Linked DNA regions of Algoriphagus machipongonensis. The protein of the gene in region 1 binds, or shares a complex with, the protein of each later gene. Links are inferred from orthologs where the notes say so. Each region holds a gene or a part of one and is shown in the gene's direction. Other genes may lie near its edges.

Region 1 (7,504 bases):
TTCCTGGCATCGGACATTATTGCTCAGCATGAGCCTGATGAAGAGTAGTTTTGTAAAAAACTTGGTAGGAAAACCGCAATTCACCAAATAATATTTTACAAACTATTTTATCCTATTTAAATAATTCCCTAAATTTGCGGTCTTAAATCGAGAGGAGGAATCGTGAAATTCTGGAAAACCTTTGATATAGAGGTAATTAAGTTCGTTGAAGGAAAACACGAAATTGACTTCGAAATAAGTGATTCGTTTTTTCAACATTTTGAAGACAATCATTTAGTCGAAAAAGGCAACATGACCATAAGGGTCATGATGAAAAAAGGCGCCAATTTGATAGAATTGGATTTCCACATAAAAGGTATTGTTACACTCACCTGCGACAGAAGTCTTGAAGAGTACGATCAACCTTTGGAATTCCATGAGAGCATGCTCTACAAATATGGTTCTGAAGAAAAAGAAATCAATGAAGACGTGATCATGATCACAAGGGATACACCCTCGATCAATGTAGCGCAATTGATATATGAGTTTATTTTACTCAACCTACCTTCAAAAAAAATTCATCCTGATTACCGTAATGAATTGGATGAGGAAGATTATGAAGGGGAAGGAAGTCTTGTTTATATAGATGATCAAGATTTCGAGGATGAAGAGTTAGATGAAGACTCAGTAGAAAGTACTGACATTGATCCCAGATGGGCATCATTGAAAAATTTAAAAAACAAGGAATAATCATAAACCACACATAAAATGGCACATCCAAAACGAAAAATTTCGAAAACCAGAAGAGATAAAAGAAGAACTCACTATAAATTGGAAGCTCCAGGTTTGGCAAAATGCCCTACCACGGGTGAAATGCACCTACCACACAGAGCATTCTGGTTAGACGGTAAATTGTACTACAAAGGACAAGTTATCATCGAGAAAGAAGTTCTTGCTTAAGCAAAAATATTTGATTCTAAAGAAATCCATTCTTAATAAAGAATGGATTTTTTGTTTTATAGGAATTCAATTCCCTGTCTTTCAGTATATTGAATTCTAATGCATGGATTTATTTTGGTGGTCAGGGACAATTGTAATATTTTTGGCCCTACCCAATGAAATTTTACCTACCATTCAACCCATTTTAAGAAGTTAAAATATTTGGGGCTTCTTACTATAACCAAAAAATAATGGACAAAATCAGAGCTATGGTAACAGGCGTTCAGGGATACGTTCCTGAGTACCGATTGACCAATAAAGAACTTGAAACTCTGGTAGATACCAACGACGAGTGGATTTACACAAGAACAGGAATCAAAGAAAGAAGAATCCTTAAAGGAGAAAACCAAGGGACTTCTGTTATGGGCGTGGAAGCTATCAATGGCTTATTGGCCAAAACTGGCACTGACCCTATGGACGTTGATTTAATTATTTGTGCTACGGTAACTCCGGACATGCCCTTCCCTGCAACTGCTAACATCATAGCGGATAAGGTGGGTGCAAAAAACAGCTTTAGTTTCGATATCTCTGCCGCATGTTCAGGCTTTCTTTATGCCCTTCAGATAGGAAGCCAGTTTATTCAGACTGGTCAGCATAAAAAAGTAATTATAGTAGGAGCTGATAAAATGTCTTCTATCGTCAATTATGAGGATAGAACCACCTGTATTCTTTTTGGAGATGGTGCTGGAGCAGTGATGCTTGAGCCTACAACCGAGGAATTTGGGATCATGGATGCTTTATTACATTCTGACGGATCAGGAGCTCCCTACCTAAATATGAAAGCTGGAGGAAGTATGAAACCAGCCACTCACGAAACGGTAGATGCTAGAGAGCATTTCGCTGCACAAGAGGGATCCACTGTGTTTAAGTTTGCTGTAACCAATATGGCAGAAGTCAGTGCGGAGGTAATGGAAAGAAACAAGTTGACCAGTGAAGATGTTGCTTGGTTAGTTCCTCATCAAGCAAACAAGCGAATCATAAGCGCTACAGCAAGCAGAATGGGAATAGGTCATGATAAGGTCATGATGAACATCGAAAAGTACGGTAACACCACAGCTGCTACCTTGCCTTTATGTCTTTGGGACTATGAAAAGCAATTGAAAAAAGGTGATAATTTAATCCTTGCCGCTTTTGGAGGAGGATTTACTTGGGGTTCGATCTACCTGAAGTGGGGATATGATCCAAAATAATTAGATTTATAATAAAATACTCATATGGCAAGCACTGCAGATTTTAAAAATGGCCTTTGTCTAGTGATGAATAACGATATTTATTCTATCGTAGAATTTCAGCACGTGAAACCTGGGAAAGGTCCAGCATTTGTAAGAACCAAATTAAAAGGAATTACCTCAGGAAAAACTCTTGACAAAACCTTCACTGCCGGTGAAAAAGTAGAAACTGCTCGAGTGGAAAAACGTCCACATCAATTTCTATATAAAGATGACTTGGGATACCATTTTATGGATACCAGCACATTTGAGCAGATGTCAATTGAAGAAAAATTGATTGAAAGACCAGATTTGTTAAAAGATGGTCAAATGGCAGACATATTGGTGCATGATGAGACGGAAACACCACTTGCAGTGGAACTACCACCATTTGTGGAACTGATGATCACCTATACAGAACCAGGTATCAAAGGTGACACTGCTACCAACGCACTAAAACCTGCGACAGTAGAAACTGGAGCAACGGTAATGGTTCCTCTATTTGTGGAACAAGATATTATGATCAAAGTAGATACCCGAGATGGGTCCTATTCCGAAAGAGTAAAATAATTAACTTAGCTGAAATCAATTAAAACTGATTCGGCTTTTTTTGTTTAAACCCAATAGAACGCCTTCGGGCAATTTATTTAAACACAAGACTATGAAACCAAAAGAGATTCAAGAGTTGATCGATTATATCTCAAATTCAGGACTAGCTGAAGTCAAAATAAAAACTGAAGAATTTGAGTTGTCCATTAAAAAATATGCTGATTCCGGCAACGTAAAAATGGTTGAATCTGCACCGGCACCTGTAGCCGCTCCGGCACCTGCTCCTGCTCCGGCACCTGCAGCCGCTGAAGCACCAGCTCCAGCTGCAACTCCATCAAACTTGATCGAAATCAAGTCTCCAATGATTGGTACATTCTACATGACGCCAAATCCAGATTCTCCAGCATTTGTCACTGAGGGAGATACAATCAAGCCTGGACAAACAGTTTGTATTATTGAAGCCATGAAACTTTTCAATGAAATCGAATCTGAAGTTTCAGGAAAAATTGTGAAAATCCTAGTTACTAACTCTACTCCTGTAGAGTATGACCAGCCATTGTTCCTTGTAGACCCTGCAGGATAATTTTTCACTAAAAAATACGATCGTGTTTAATAAAATACTTATAGCCAACAGAGGAGAGATTGCTTTAAGAGTAATTCGTACCTGCAAGGAGATGGGAATCAAAACTGTATCGGTTTATTCTACTGCAGACAAAGACAGCCTTCATGTAAGATTTGCTGATGAGGCAGTTTGTATAGGCCCCGCTCCTAGCAAGGACTCTTATCTTAATATTCCTAGAATTATTGCAGCAGCTGAAATCACCAATGCAGATGCGATTCATCCTGGATATGGATTCCTTTCTGAAAATGCGGAGTTCTCTAGAATCTGTGAAGAATACGGCATCAAATTCATCGGAGCCAGTCCTGAAATGATTGGTAAAATGGGTGATAAGGCAACTGCAAAAGCGACCATGCGTGCAGCAGGAGTTCCTACAGTTCCAGGTTCCGAAGGTCTTTTAGATTCTATCGAGCAGGGAGTGAAATTAGCTAATGAAATGGGCTACCCTGTGATCTTAAAAGCAACTGCTGGTGGTGGTGGACGCGGGATGAGAATTGTCAAAGAGGAAAGCGGATTTAAAAAAGCTTGGGATGATGCAAGAATGGAATCTGGTGCAGCTTTCGGAAACGATGGCTTGTACTTGGAGAAATTCGTTGAAGAGCCAAGACATATAGAAATTCAGATTATTGGAGATAAACATGGTAAAGCATGTCACTTATCCGAAAGAGATTGTTCTATTCAAAGAAGACATCAGAAACTCGTTGAAGAAACTCCATCTCCATTTATCACAGATGAATTGAGAAAAGCAATGGGTGAAGCAGCTATTAAAGGTGCTGAGGCCATTGGGTATGAAGGAGCTGGAACTATCGAATTTTTGGTAGACAAAAATCGCAACTTCTACTTTATGGAGATGAATACGCGTATTCAGGTAGAGCATCCAATTACTGAGGAAGTTACAGATTTTGATCTCATAAAAGAACAAATCAAAGTCGCTTCGGGAGACACTATTTCTGGCAAAAATTACTATCCAAAGCTTTATGCCATGGAGTGTCGAATCAATGCTGAAGATCCAAGTCATGGTTTCAGACCAAGTCCTGGCAAAATTCAGAACCTACATATTCCAGGAGGTAGAGGAGTTCGAGTAGACTCACATGTCTATGCAGGATACGTGATCCCTCCTAATTACGACTCCATGATCGCTAAGCTAATTGTTAGCGGTCAGTCGCGAGAAGAAGTTATAGTTAGAATGAAGCGTGCTTTGGAGGAATTTGTGATCGATGGAATCAAAACCACCATTCCTTTCCACATTGCCTTATTGGAAGATCCTGAATTTAAAGCAGGTAATTTCACCACTAAATTCCTGGAGACTTTTGATTTCTCAGTTATAAAAAAATAATCCAACCTAATACCATTTTAAAAGCTGCTCCTATGAGCAGCTTTTTTGTTTTCTAAAAACAAAAAGGAATTGGAATAACAAAACTTAAAATCCACTTCTCCTTTTCTACATAGATTATTAGAAAACTTCCAAATAGAATTCACAATTATTCATACTCAACAGATAATAAAAAATTACTCCATCTGCCCAATTGGTGTTTTTTTATTCAAAAATCACAGAAAACTAAAATTGAAGGTTAATAGTTCGAGAAGCCCAAAAAACACCAAGGGAATTGCTATAACTGTTCCAATCGAAAGTAAAGTATTCTTTCTTTTTACTTTTAGAATATGAACTTGAGATAGTGGAATTCCTGTATCAATAGGAACTTTAATTCTTTTGTTATTTTTCTGTAAAAACTGACCTTTTATAGAATCGTTTTGGACCATGGAATAGACGATATCATAACTTAAGCTGTCCTTAGTTTTGATATATAACTTATCCCCTTCCACCAGTCGGGATAGTTGTCTTGTTTCAAAAGATATTGATCTTTCTTCTTTCGGTAGCGGGGGCTTAGTCCAATCTACTTTTTGGTAGACCTTGCAAGAAGAAAAAAGGAATACAGATAAGAATATTACAAACCGAAAAAACTTTTGAACCAGCATCATTGAACTAGATTAAAACCAATTATTATAGAAATTCAATTCCAATATTTTAATAATTTAGGTGCATCAGGATCCCACAATCACTTCCCTTCAAAGATTACTAGCATTTTAAAAATCCAAGTGTTCAATTAGATTGAATTTAGCGTTTGAAGTAAGCATATTTTTCATTCTTGCGGTTTGTTACTTAGCGAGACGCCATTTTTAAAGTCTTTCATCTTTTCAGCACTTCCATCAATTCTGTATAAAGCAGATTTATTAAATTCAGAAACGATTGCTCCCACAATGGTACCTCCTAACCCAAAAACAGGTCCAACCATAAGTATCATATCCCCTTTACTAATATTAAACAACCCACCCTGATCTGGATCGTATGTCAAAGCAACAAGTGTAGAACCCACCACCATTCCAGCAGCAGCTCCAATTAACATGGAATGACCAGTAGACCTTTTGGTTATGATATAGGAAATATCTTTCAACGAGACTTGCACCGTATCCGAACCCTTCAAGATATTTAATTCTAGGTAATCCGGAGAAACGCTGAGAAATCTTCCCTTGTCAATCTTTTTCTTTTGGGAGTTAAAAATCCTAATAAATGGTTCTTTCAAATCATCATTTGATTGAATTTCATCCTGAGAGAAAACTGGAATTGACCAGAATAATAGAATAAATATCAGTATCTTCTTCATTTCTATTTGTTTAAGAAAAATTCATCTATAAAATCAACTCACTAGTCTAAAGTAAATGTGGTCTCAACTAGATCATCAATTTCCTACTTTCATTTGTATTCCCTGAATCAATTAAACAATAATACAGAATTTAATTTTGTTTAAATCAATTAATAACCATCAAAATTTCTTAATTAATAAGAATAGAGAACTTTTAATTTGCAAAAAATACTAATGATCAATTATCATTGAAGAATTACCATTCTACTTCTCACTCCTATACACTTAATTACTTTTTTTTCATAATTAGAAAATACTTTTATAAAAATTTTTTATAACTTAAGCCCATTAAACTACCCCAAATGACCATTAAAAAGTTGAAAATTCTCGCATTGCTGCCCCTTATAGCCTTTATATTTTCCTGTCAGGAAAATAAAATGAGCGGTACATCTTTGTCAGAAATTGATCAAGTCAGTTATAACTTTCATATTCGACCTATCTTATCAGATAAATGCTTTGCATGTCATGGACCAGACGCCAATAAAAGAGAAGCTGATTTAAGACTAGATACTGAGGAAGGCGCTTTCAAAGCCCTCAAGGAATCGCCTGGGAAATTTGCTTTGGTTTCTGGAAAACCTGAAGAATCAGAGTTATTTCATAGAATTACAAGTGAAGATCCCGGCGAATTAATGCCTCCCACTGAATCTAATCTCGTTCTCAGTGACACTGAAATTGGGCTTATAAAAAAATGGATCGAGCAAGGGGCAGAATATGAGCCTCACTGGGCTTTTACCAAAGCAGAAAAACCTGAGCTACCAAGTGAAAACGAGTGGGCAGTTAATGAAATTGATCGGTTTGTTTATCAAAAAATGGTTGAAAAAGGCTTAGAGCCTAACCCAAAAGCAGACCCTCAGGAATTGATTAAGCGAGCAAGCCTAGACATAACAGGCCTTCCTCCTAGCCCAGAAATTTTAGATCAATATTCGGACCTTTCAAATGATGCCTACCAAAACTTGTTAGATGGTTTGCTGGCAGATCCATCTTTCGGGGAAAAATTAGGGGTTTTGTGGATGGATATATCAAGATACGCAGATAGTTATGGTTATCAGGACGATAATATTCGATCCCAATGGCCTTACCGAGATTGGGTAATACATGCCTTTAATGAAAACATGCCTTACGATCAATTTATCACCTATCAATTGGCAGGTGATTTATTGCCCAATGCCACTAAAGAACAAATTTTGGCAACTGCCTTCAACAGAAATCATAAATACACAGAAGAAGGTGGAGTAATTGACGAGGAATATAGAATCGAGTATGTGTTAGACAAAACCAACACCTTTAGCAAAGGGGTTTTGGGGATCACGATGGAGTGTGCACAATGTCATGACCATAAATATGATCCTTTTTCCCAAAAGGACTATTATGAGCTCTTTGCCTTTTTCAACAATACCCCAGAGAAGGGTTATGAAGGTGATGTATCAGTCTCAAAACCCGCCAAAACA
Region 2 (7,550 bases), 1.6 Mb from region 1 along the record:
TAGAATCCAGATTTTATAATCTAAAATAATAGGAAATTGCATTCCTACATAGACAAAGAAATACATCAGCACGACGCCAATAACCGTAAGGAAGGCAAAAGCTATCTTTTTATTGCCTACCCATTTGCTTACCGCTCCAAAAGAGATGGCCAAGAAAATAAATGAAATGGATGCCGAGGCTACTCCAGGGTTGCTAACGAAAGTTTTGGCAATAATGTCAGCAAAAACACCTATGACCAGTATTAAGGTGGAAAAACTAAAAATGATAAATAATTGCTTCCCTTTTGGGCCAATTTGTTTTCTGATGATGACACCAATAGATTTTCCTTCGGTCTTCAGAGATGCTGCCATGCTGCCCAAATCGTGAACAGCTCCAAAGAAAATTCCTCCTATTAAAATCCAGATAATTGCTGGGATCCAACCAAAAGTTACAGCGATTATGGGGCCTACAATAGGCCCAGCACCTGCAATTGAGGCAAAATGATGGCCTAAAACTACTATGGGTTTACTTGGCTCGTAATCTACTCCATCCTTAAATTCATGAGATGGAGCTGGATTTTCGTCCGATAACCCAAATTTTTTATATACGTATGATCCATAAACTTTGTAGGCTAGGAATAATATGATTCCGGAGGCAAGTAATAATAAAGGAAGGCTCATATTCAGCTATTTGGGAAATGGGTCTTTTGCCGATTAAATTATTTGTAAATTAATTTTTACTCAAAATAAAGGATTATTAAAGGGAGAAAAAATAGAATTAAAACTGATTTTGAAAAGATAATTAGCCCTAATTAAAACAAGGTACTTTAATTACTGGTTTTATTTAATGGAGATTAGGGCTAAATTTGTAACCTTTGATTTGTCAAAACAACGACCTAAAATCACAATATGGCTTGGTTTAAAAGAACTGACAAAGGCATCAAAACTTCCACAGCGGAGAAAAAGGATACACCAGATGGCCTTTGGTTTAAGACCCCTAACGGAAATATCATTCATACCCGTGAGTTGAAAAACAACGCGTATGTATGTCCAGACGATGATTTTCACGTAAAAATAGGATCCAAAGAGTACTTTGAGATCTTGTTTGACGGGAACAAATTCACCGAATTAGACAAGGATATGAAGTCAGGAGATCCGCTCAATTTCACAGATACCAAACCGTATACTGCGAGAATTGAAGCGACGATCAAAAAAACAGACCTAAACGATGCAGTAAGATCTGCGGTAGGAAAAATGAACGGATTGGATCTTGTGGTTTCCTGCATGGACTTTAATTTCATCGGAGGATCCATGGGCTCTGTAGTTGGAGAAAAAATCTCTCGAGCAATTGACTATTCCTTGAAAAATAAGGTTCCATTCTTGATGATTTCCAAATCCGGAGGTGCTAGAATGATGGAAGCAGGATTCTCATTAATGCAAATGGCGAAAACATCTGCTAAGCTTGCCTTGTTAGATCAAGCAGGAATTCCTTTTATTTCCCTATTGACTGATCCTACTACAGGTGGCGTAACAGCTTCCTATGCGATGTTAGGAGATTTTAATATTGCGGAGCCAGAAGCCTTGATTGGTTTTGCGGGTCCAAGAGTAATTCGGGAAACAATCGGTAAAGATTTACCAAAAGGATTCCAAAGTTCAGAGTTTGTATTGGAGCATGGCTTTCTGGATTTTATTATTGACAGACGTCAATTAAAGAGCAGATTGACCACTCTTCTTAACCTCTTGCATAATTAATCTGATATTCTATCAAATGAATCTCAGTTTCAGGCCAAATTTGAATTTGGTTTTGACCTGTTTACAGGATTAATAAATATATTTGTGTTCGAAAATCGGAATCAATCCATACGAAAAAGTAAAACCAATATTTCATGGGTTCAGTAATTATTACATCCATAGTAGCATTTACGATAATTATCCTGCTACTGGTATTTATTCTCCTTTTTGCCCAATCTAAGTTGGTCAACTCCGGAGATGTCAACATTATCATCAATGGTGACGAAAGTTCTCCCCTTGTAACTTCAGCAGGCACGACCTTGCTATCTACTTTGGGTGGACAAAAAATCTTTCTTCCTTCTGCTTGCGGTGGCGGTGGTACTTGTGCCATGTGTAAATGTGTAGTAGAAGAGGGTGGGGGCGAAGTCCTTCCTACTGAAGAGGGACACTTGAGTAGAGCAGAACAACAAGGAAATGTTCGTCTGGCTTGTCAAGTGAAAGTGAAAAACGACATGAAAATCCGGGTGCCAGATGAAATATTTGGTATCAAGAAGTGGGATTGTGAAGTTATTTCTAACTACAACGTTTCTACTTTCATTAAAGAATTTAAAGTAAAACTTCCTGAAGGAGAAACTTTGGATTTCGAAGCGGGAGGATATATCCAAATTGACGTTCCGGTAGTGACAGTCAATTTCAAAGAGATGGATATCACGCCACATCCTGAGCTGGGTCACCCAGAGGATGTATATCAAAGCGATTGGGATAAATTTGGTCTATGGGATCTTGTTATGAGAAATGACGAGGAAATCTTTAGAGCATATTCCATGGCTAATCACCCAGCGGAAGGTAACATTGTCATGTTGACAATTCGTATTGCTACTCCACCTTGGGATCGTGCAAATAACAAGTGGATGGATGTGAATCCAGGTATTTGTTCTTCTTATGTATTCTCAAGAGTACCTGGCGATAAAGTGACTATTTCTGGACCATATGGTGAATTCCATATCAATCCTACTCAAAGAGAAATGGTTTACATTGGTGGTGGTGCTGGTATGGCTCCTTTGAGAGCACAAATTTTCCACCTTTTCCATACAGAGAAAACTTCAAGAAAAGTTTCTTACTGGTATGGAGGTAGATCTAAGAAGGAATTGTTCTATGTACCTCACTTTAGAGCAATCGAGGAAGATTTCCCTAACTTCCAATTCCATATTGGTCTTTCTGAGCCATTGCCAGAGGATAACTGGAAGATTAAAAAGTCTTTGGATGACAAAGAAGGAGATGGATATGTAGGATTCATTCACCAAGTGTTGTATGATAACTACCTAAAAGATCATCCGGAGCCAGATGAGGTAGAATACTACCTTTGTGGACCTCCATTGATGAACGCAGCCGTATTGAAGTTGCTAGATGATCTAGGAATTCCTGAAGAAAATATACGCTTCGATGATTTCGGAGGATAAAAATTTTAAAATCCCGCTTCGGCGGGATTTTTTTTGTTTAATGCTAACCTACTGAGCTATAATCCATTTTTAAACTTTGACAAAAAAGGCAGGGATTTTGATTTAGTTTTTAAAAATTATTAAAAAAGTAAAAGGGGCTTAACTCTTGAAAACCCTAGTGATTTTTGATTATTTTTACCTAATACCGCACCCTTATGAATATTCAATCCTTTTTCGATCCTGTTGCTGAGTTTCTGTGGCAGAAAAAATACCCTAACAATACCTTCTTTCATCAGATCCATTATTACGGAGAAGAATTTCCTGAATTGAAAGGAATTCAGATTGCCATAGTAGGGCTAAAAGAAACCAGAGGAATAAAGAAGTATGAGAGTTTAGATCGATCAAGTTCTGAAATTAGAGAAAAGCTTTATGAGCTGAAGCGAGGTTTTGGAGCCATCCGTGTAGCGGACCTTGGTGATATGATTTGTGGTGATACCCTTGAGGAAAGCTACCAAGCTATCCAACAGGTAGGTGAGTATTTGATGAAACGTCAAATTTTACCTATTTATATCGGGGGTACGCATGATTTGGATTTTGGGCAGTATTTATCTTACCAAAACATGAAGAAGCTGGTAAGCATGCTGACGGTAGATGGGAAGTTGGATATGGAGGAAGAGGGTCCAATGGCAGATCAGCATACCCAAGAAATCATTCTTCATCAACCAAATTTTCTATTCTCTTATTCTCATTTAGCCTACCAAAGCTTTTTAGTAGACCCTTCCTTGATCAATGTGATCGAAAAGCTATATTTTGAACATATGCGATTAGGTGAGGTAAGGTCTGCATTTAAGGAAATTGAGCCCTTGATCAGAAATGCAGATTTTCTCAGTTTTGATCTTGGAGCTATTCAATCAAAAGATGCACCTGGCGCGGTAGATGCTCAGCCATTTGGGTTGACAGCAGAAGAGGCTTGCCAGATTTGCTGGTTTGCTGGATCCAATGAAAAACTGAGTTCGATCGGAATATTTGGCTATGAGCCTTATTACGATGATCCCCATAATAAAACCGCAAAAGTCGTTGCGGTGATGATCTGGTATTTTATTGAGGGCTTTTATTCAAGAAAAGATAGCCTTTCCTTTAAAAGCAATGATTATATTAAATACACAGTTTCATTGGACTCAAAGCCTAATACGTTGGTTTTCTATAAGAGTAAGAAAAGCGGGAAATGGTGGATGGAGATTCCTCAAACTGAAACAGAAAAATTTGATCGATTGACTACAGTGCCCTGTAGCTATTCAGACTATCAGATGGCACAAAAGGGAGAAATTCCAGAACGTTGGGTCAATGCCCAGATCAAATTACTATAAATGAAGACATTTACTAAGCAGCAGCTTGCGCTGAGAAATGGACAAGATAAACCCGAAATTTGGATCGCCTATCAAGGAATAATTTATGACGTAAGTAATTCAAAAATGTGGAGGAATGGGAAACATTATGAGCATTGGGCTGGGCAAGACCTAACCGATGAACTGAAAGATGCTCCCCATACTCAGAGAGTTTTTGAAAAATTTATTCCGATTGGCCAATTAATATAAAATGATTTTAATAGCAGATAGTGGTTCCTCAAAAACGGATTGGCGAGTCATTCATGAAAATGGAAATATTAGCCAATTTAGAGGTGTGGGGTTTAATCCCTACTACCAATCTTCCGAAGAGATGGCTATTCAAATGCGACATGAATTTTTAATCAACCTTGAATCTGAAATTGAGCAAATTTATTACTACGGGGCTGGTTGTTCTGTAGAATCGAGAAAGCAAGAAGTAGCTTCTGCTCTTCAGACAATTTTCCCAAAAGCGAAAATTCATATTGACCATGACCTTGCGGCGGCTGCCAAGGCAACTTGCGGGCATGAGCCAGGTATTGCCTGTATCCTAGGTACTGGGTCCAATAGTTGTGATTTTGATGGCAAAACTATAATTGATTCTAGACCCGCTCCAGGTTATATTCTCGGGGACCAAGGTGGGGGAGGCTATGTAGGAAAGAATTTCCTGATGGATTATATTAATGATGAAATGCCCAAGGCAATCAAGGAAGAGCTAGAAGCCAAGCTTCATGTGACAATTCCTACGATTCAGGACCATGTTTACAGAAAGCCCTTTCCTAATAGGTATATGGCTAGCTTTTGTAGATTTATCACTGAGCACAAATCAGACCCCTATTGCTACATGCTTTATTACAATTCCTTTGTGGAGTTTTTTAAAGTTCATGTAATGAAATACAAAAACTATAGAGACAAGCCAGTGAATTTCGTCGGTTCCATTGCTTACTACAACAGCGATATCTTAAGAAAAGCTGCTTTAGACTCGCAAATCACAACAAACTTAATTATTGAAAGTCCAATTTCAGGATTGACTCTTTATCACCAGGAAGAATTATGAAAGTAACTGAAAGCTCATCGCATTACGATAATCTTGAAAAAATGACCGTCTTGGAGTTGCTCCAAAACATCAACAAGGAGGATCACTTAGTGCCAATGGCGGTGAAATCCGTATTGCCTGGGATTTCTGACTTGGTAAAAGAAATAGTGCCTAGAATGGAGGCAGGTGGCCGACTGATTTATATCGGTGCTGGAACTAGCGGAAGGCTAGGGATTCTTGATGCTTCCGAATGTCCACCGACCTATGGAGTTCCTCATGAATGGGTGATTGGAATAATGGCTGGTGGAGATATTGCTATTCGAAAAGCGGTAGAAAATGCGGAAGATGACTGGGATCAGGCCTGGAAAGATATTTTAGAATATGGTTTTAATCCTGATGATACGGTCATCGGAATAGCAGCCTCTGGTACAACTCCTTATGTCATTGGGGGAGTTCGAACTGCAAAAGAAAAAGGTTTACTTACTGGCTGTATCACTTGTAATGAAGACTCTCCCTTAGGGAAGGAAGTGGATTTTCCTATTGAGGTAGTGGTAGGTCCTGAGTTTGTTACTGGAAGTACCCGAATGAAATCAGGGACAGCACAAAAGTTGGTCTTGAATATGATCTCTACGACCGTGATGATCAAGCTGGGGAGAGTGAAAGGCAACAAAATGGTAGATATGCAGCTATCCAATGCAAAGCTCGTGGAAAGAGGTGTGAAAATGATTATGGAGGCAACTGGGGCAGAGTATGATGCAGCCAAGGACCTATTACTTACTCAAGGTTCCGTTCGTTTGGCAACAGAGCATTTTTATAAGAACAAGACATCCTGACCAATAGATATTTTTCGAGCTAAATGGGTTAATACAAAGAATGGTTGTATCTTTGCAGCCCAATTAAGGAATTGATAGTCAATTGCTTATTTTAATCCAAAAATCCAGCAGTGATGCTGCATACTTATGAAAAACAACAATCCGAGAAAACAATTTTTCAAGGGAGACAATGAAGGAACTCCATCTAACAAATCAGATAAAAGAGGTGATTCCAAAGGGAGAACTAGAAAGTCTGATGTTAAGGACGAAGGCTTCGATTTAGCCAAGAGTTCATTCTCAAAGTCTAACAAAAGGGGAACTTCAGGATCCTATGACAAAAATTCCAAAGGTTCAAGATCTGGAGGGGAGAAAAAGTTTGGAAGTAGATTTCCAAAAGAGGAAGAAAAGGGGAACGATAGAAAATCAGGATTTCAAGGGAAATCCAGTCGTTTTCAAAAAGATGAAAATGCACCCAAAAGATTTGGGGAAAAATCTTTTGAAAAAAGAGGGAAGTCAGGAAAATTTGGTTCGAAAGACGAGAATGATGGCTTAGTATATAAGGGAAGAGGTAAAGATCAGAAACCTGTTTTTGCTCCCGGGAAAGCCAAAAAATATGATGGCAAGCCAAAATCAGCTGGCTTTGGCAAGAATAGATTTAAATCTAATTCTGAGGCTCAAAATGATAGGCCTGATTATAAATTTGATGAATTACCTGCGAGAAAAGCCAAAGGAAAGGGTGAGGACACCTTATTTCGTTTGAATAAATATATTGCCAATTCCGGTATTTGCAGCAGAAGAGAAGCTGATGATCTTATTGCAAAGGGTCTGGTTTCAGTCAATGGTAAGGTAGTTACAGAGTTAGGACTGAAAGTGAGCAAATTTGACCGGGTAGTCTACCAAGGGAAGAAGATTAACCCAGAGAAGCCAGTATACGTGCTCCTAAACAAGCCTAAAGACTTCATTACTACTACGGATGATCCATTAGAAAGAAAGACTGTGATGGCTCTAGTAGGCAATGCTTGTGAGGAAAGAATTTTCCCAGTAGGTCGATTGGACAGAAATACCACGGGTTTGTTATTATTTACCAATGATGGTGAATTAGCAGCCAAGCTCTCTCATCCTTCAAACCAGATCAAAAAGATTTACCAAGTCACGTTAGACAAACCTTTAA

What was found.
Region 2: the proteins of accB (region 1) and accD are in contact, whole or in part, in a solved structure (PDB 8UXZ), measured with the Escherichia coli proteins. The link is inferred for Algoriphagus machipongonensis from one-to-one orthologs.

What each region holds. Positions count from the first base shown.
Region 1 is NZ_CM001023.1:3,085,040-3,092,543, forward strand. What follows is about bases 1,820-4,582. They hold accB (acetyl-CoA carboxylase biotin carboxyl carrier protein), read left to right. Parts: upstream 1,820-2,847; coding sequence 2,848-3,318; downstream 3,319-4,582. Other genes in these bases: ALPR1_RS12900 (beta-ketoacyl-ACP synthase III), read left to right, coding at 1,820-2,168; efp (elongation factor P), read left to right, coding at 2,193-2,756; accC (acetyl-CoA carboxylase biotin carboxylase subunit), read left to right, coding at 3,341-4,582. Outside these bases: 4-hydroxythreonine-4-phosphate dehydrogenase PdxA, read left to right, coding at 1-48; ALPR1_RS12890 (YceD family protein), read left to right, coding at 163-729; rpmF (50S ribosomal protein L32), read left to right, coding at 748-939; more of ALPR1_RS12900, read left to right, coding at 1,170-1,819; more of accC, read left to right, coding at 4,583-4,690; ALPR1_RS12925 (hypothetical protein), read right to left, coding at 5,496-6,017; ALPR1_RS12930 (PSD1 and planctomycete cytochrome C domain-containing protein), read left to right, coding at 6,359-7,504. UniProt on the Escherichia coli protein: This protein is a component of the acetyl coenzyme A carboxylase complex; first, biotin carboxylase catalyzes the carboxylation of the carrier protein and then the transcarboxylase transfers the carboxyl group to form malonyl-CoA.
Region 2 is NZ_CM001023.1:4,670,173-4,677,722, reverse strand. Bases 1-2,809 are described here. They hold accD (acetyl-CoA carboxylase, carboxyltransferase subunit beta), read left to right. Parts: upstream 1-888; coding sequence 889-1,731; downstream 1,732-2,809. Other genes in these bases: nqrF (NADH:ubiquinone reductase (Na(+)-transporting) subunit F), read left to right, coding at 1,866-2,809; ALPR1_RS19865 (carbon starvation CstA family protein), read right to left, coding at 1-660. Outside these bases: more of nqrF, read left to right, coding at 2,810-3,170; ALPR1_RS19850 (formimidoylglutamase), read left to right, coding at 3,365-4,516; ALPR1_RS19845 (cytochrome b5 domain-containing protein), read left to right, coding at 4,517-4,744; ALPR1_RS19840 (hypothetical protein), read left to right, coding at 4,746-5,588; murQ (N-acetylmuramic acid 6-phosphate etherase), read left to right, coding at 5,585-6,400; ALPR1_RS19830 (pseudouridine synthase), read left to right, coding at 6,527-7,550.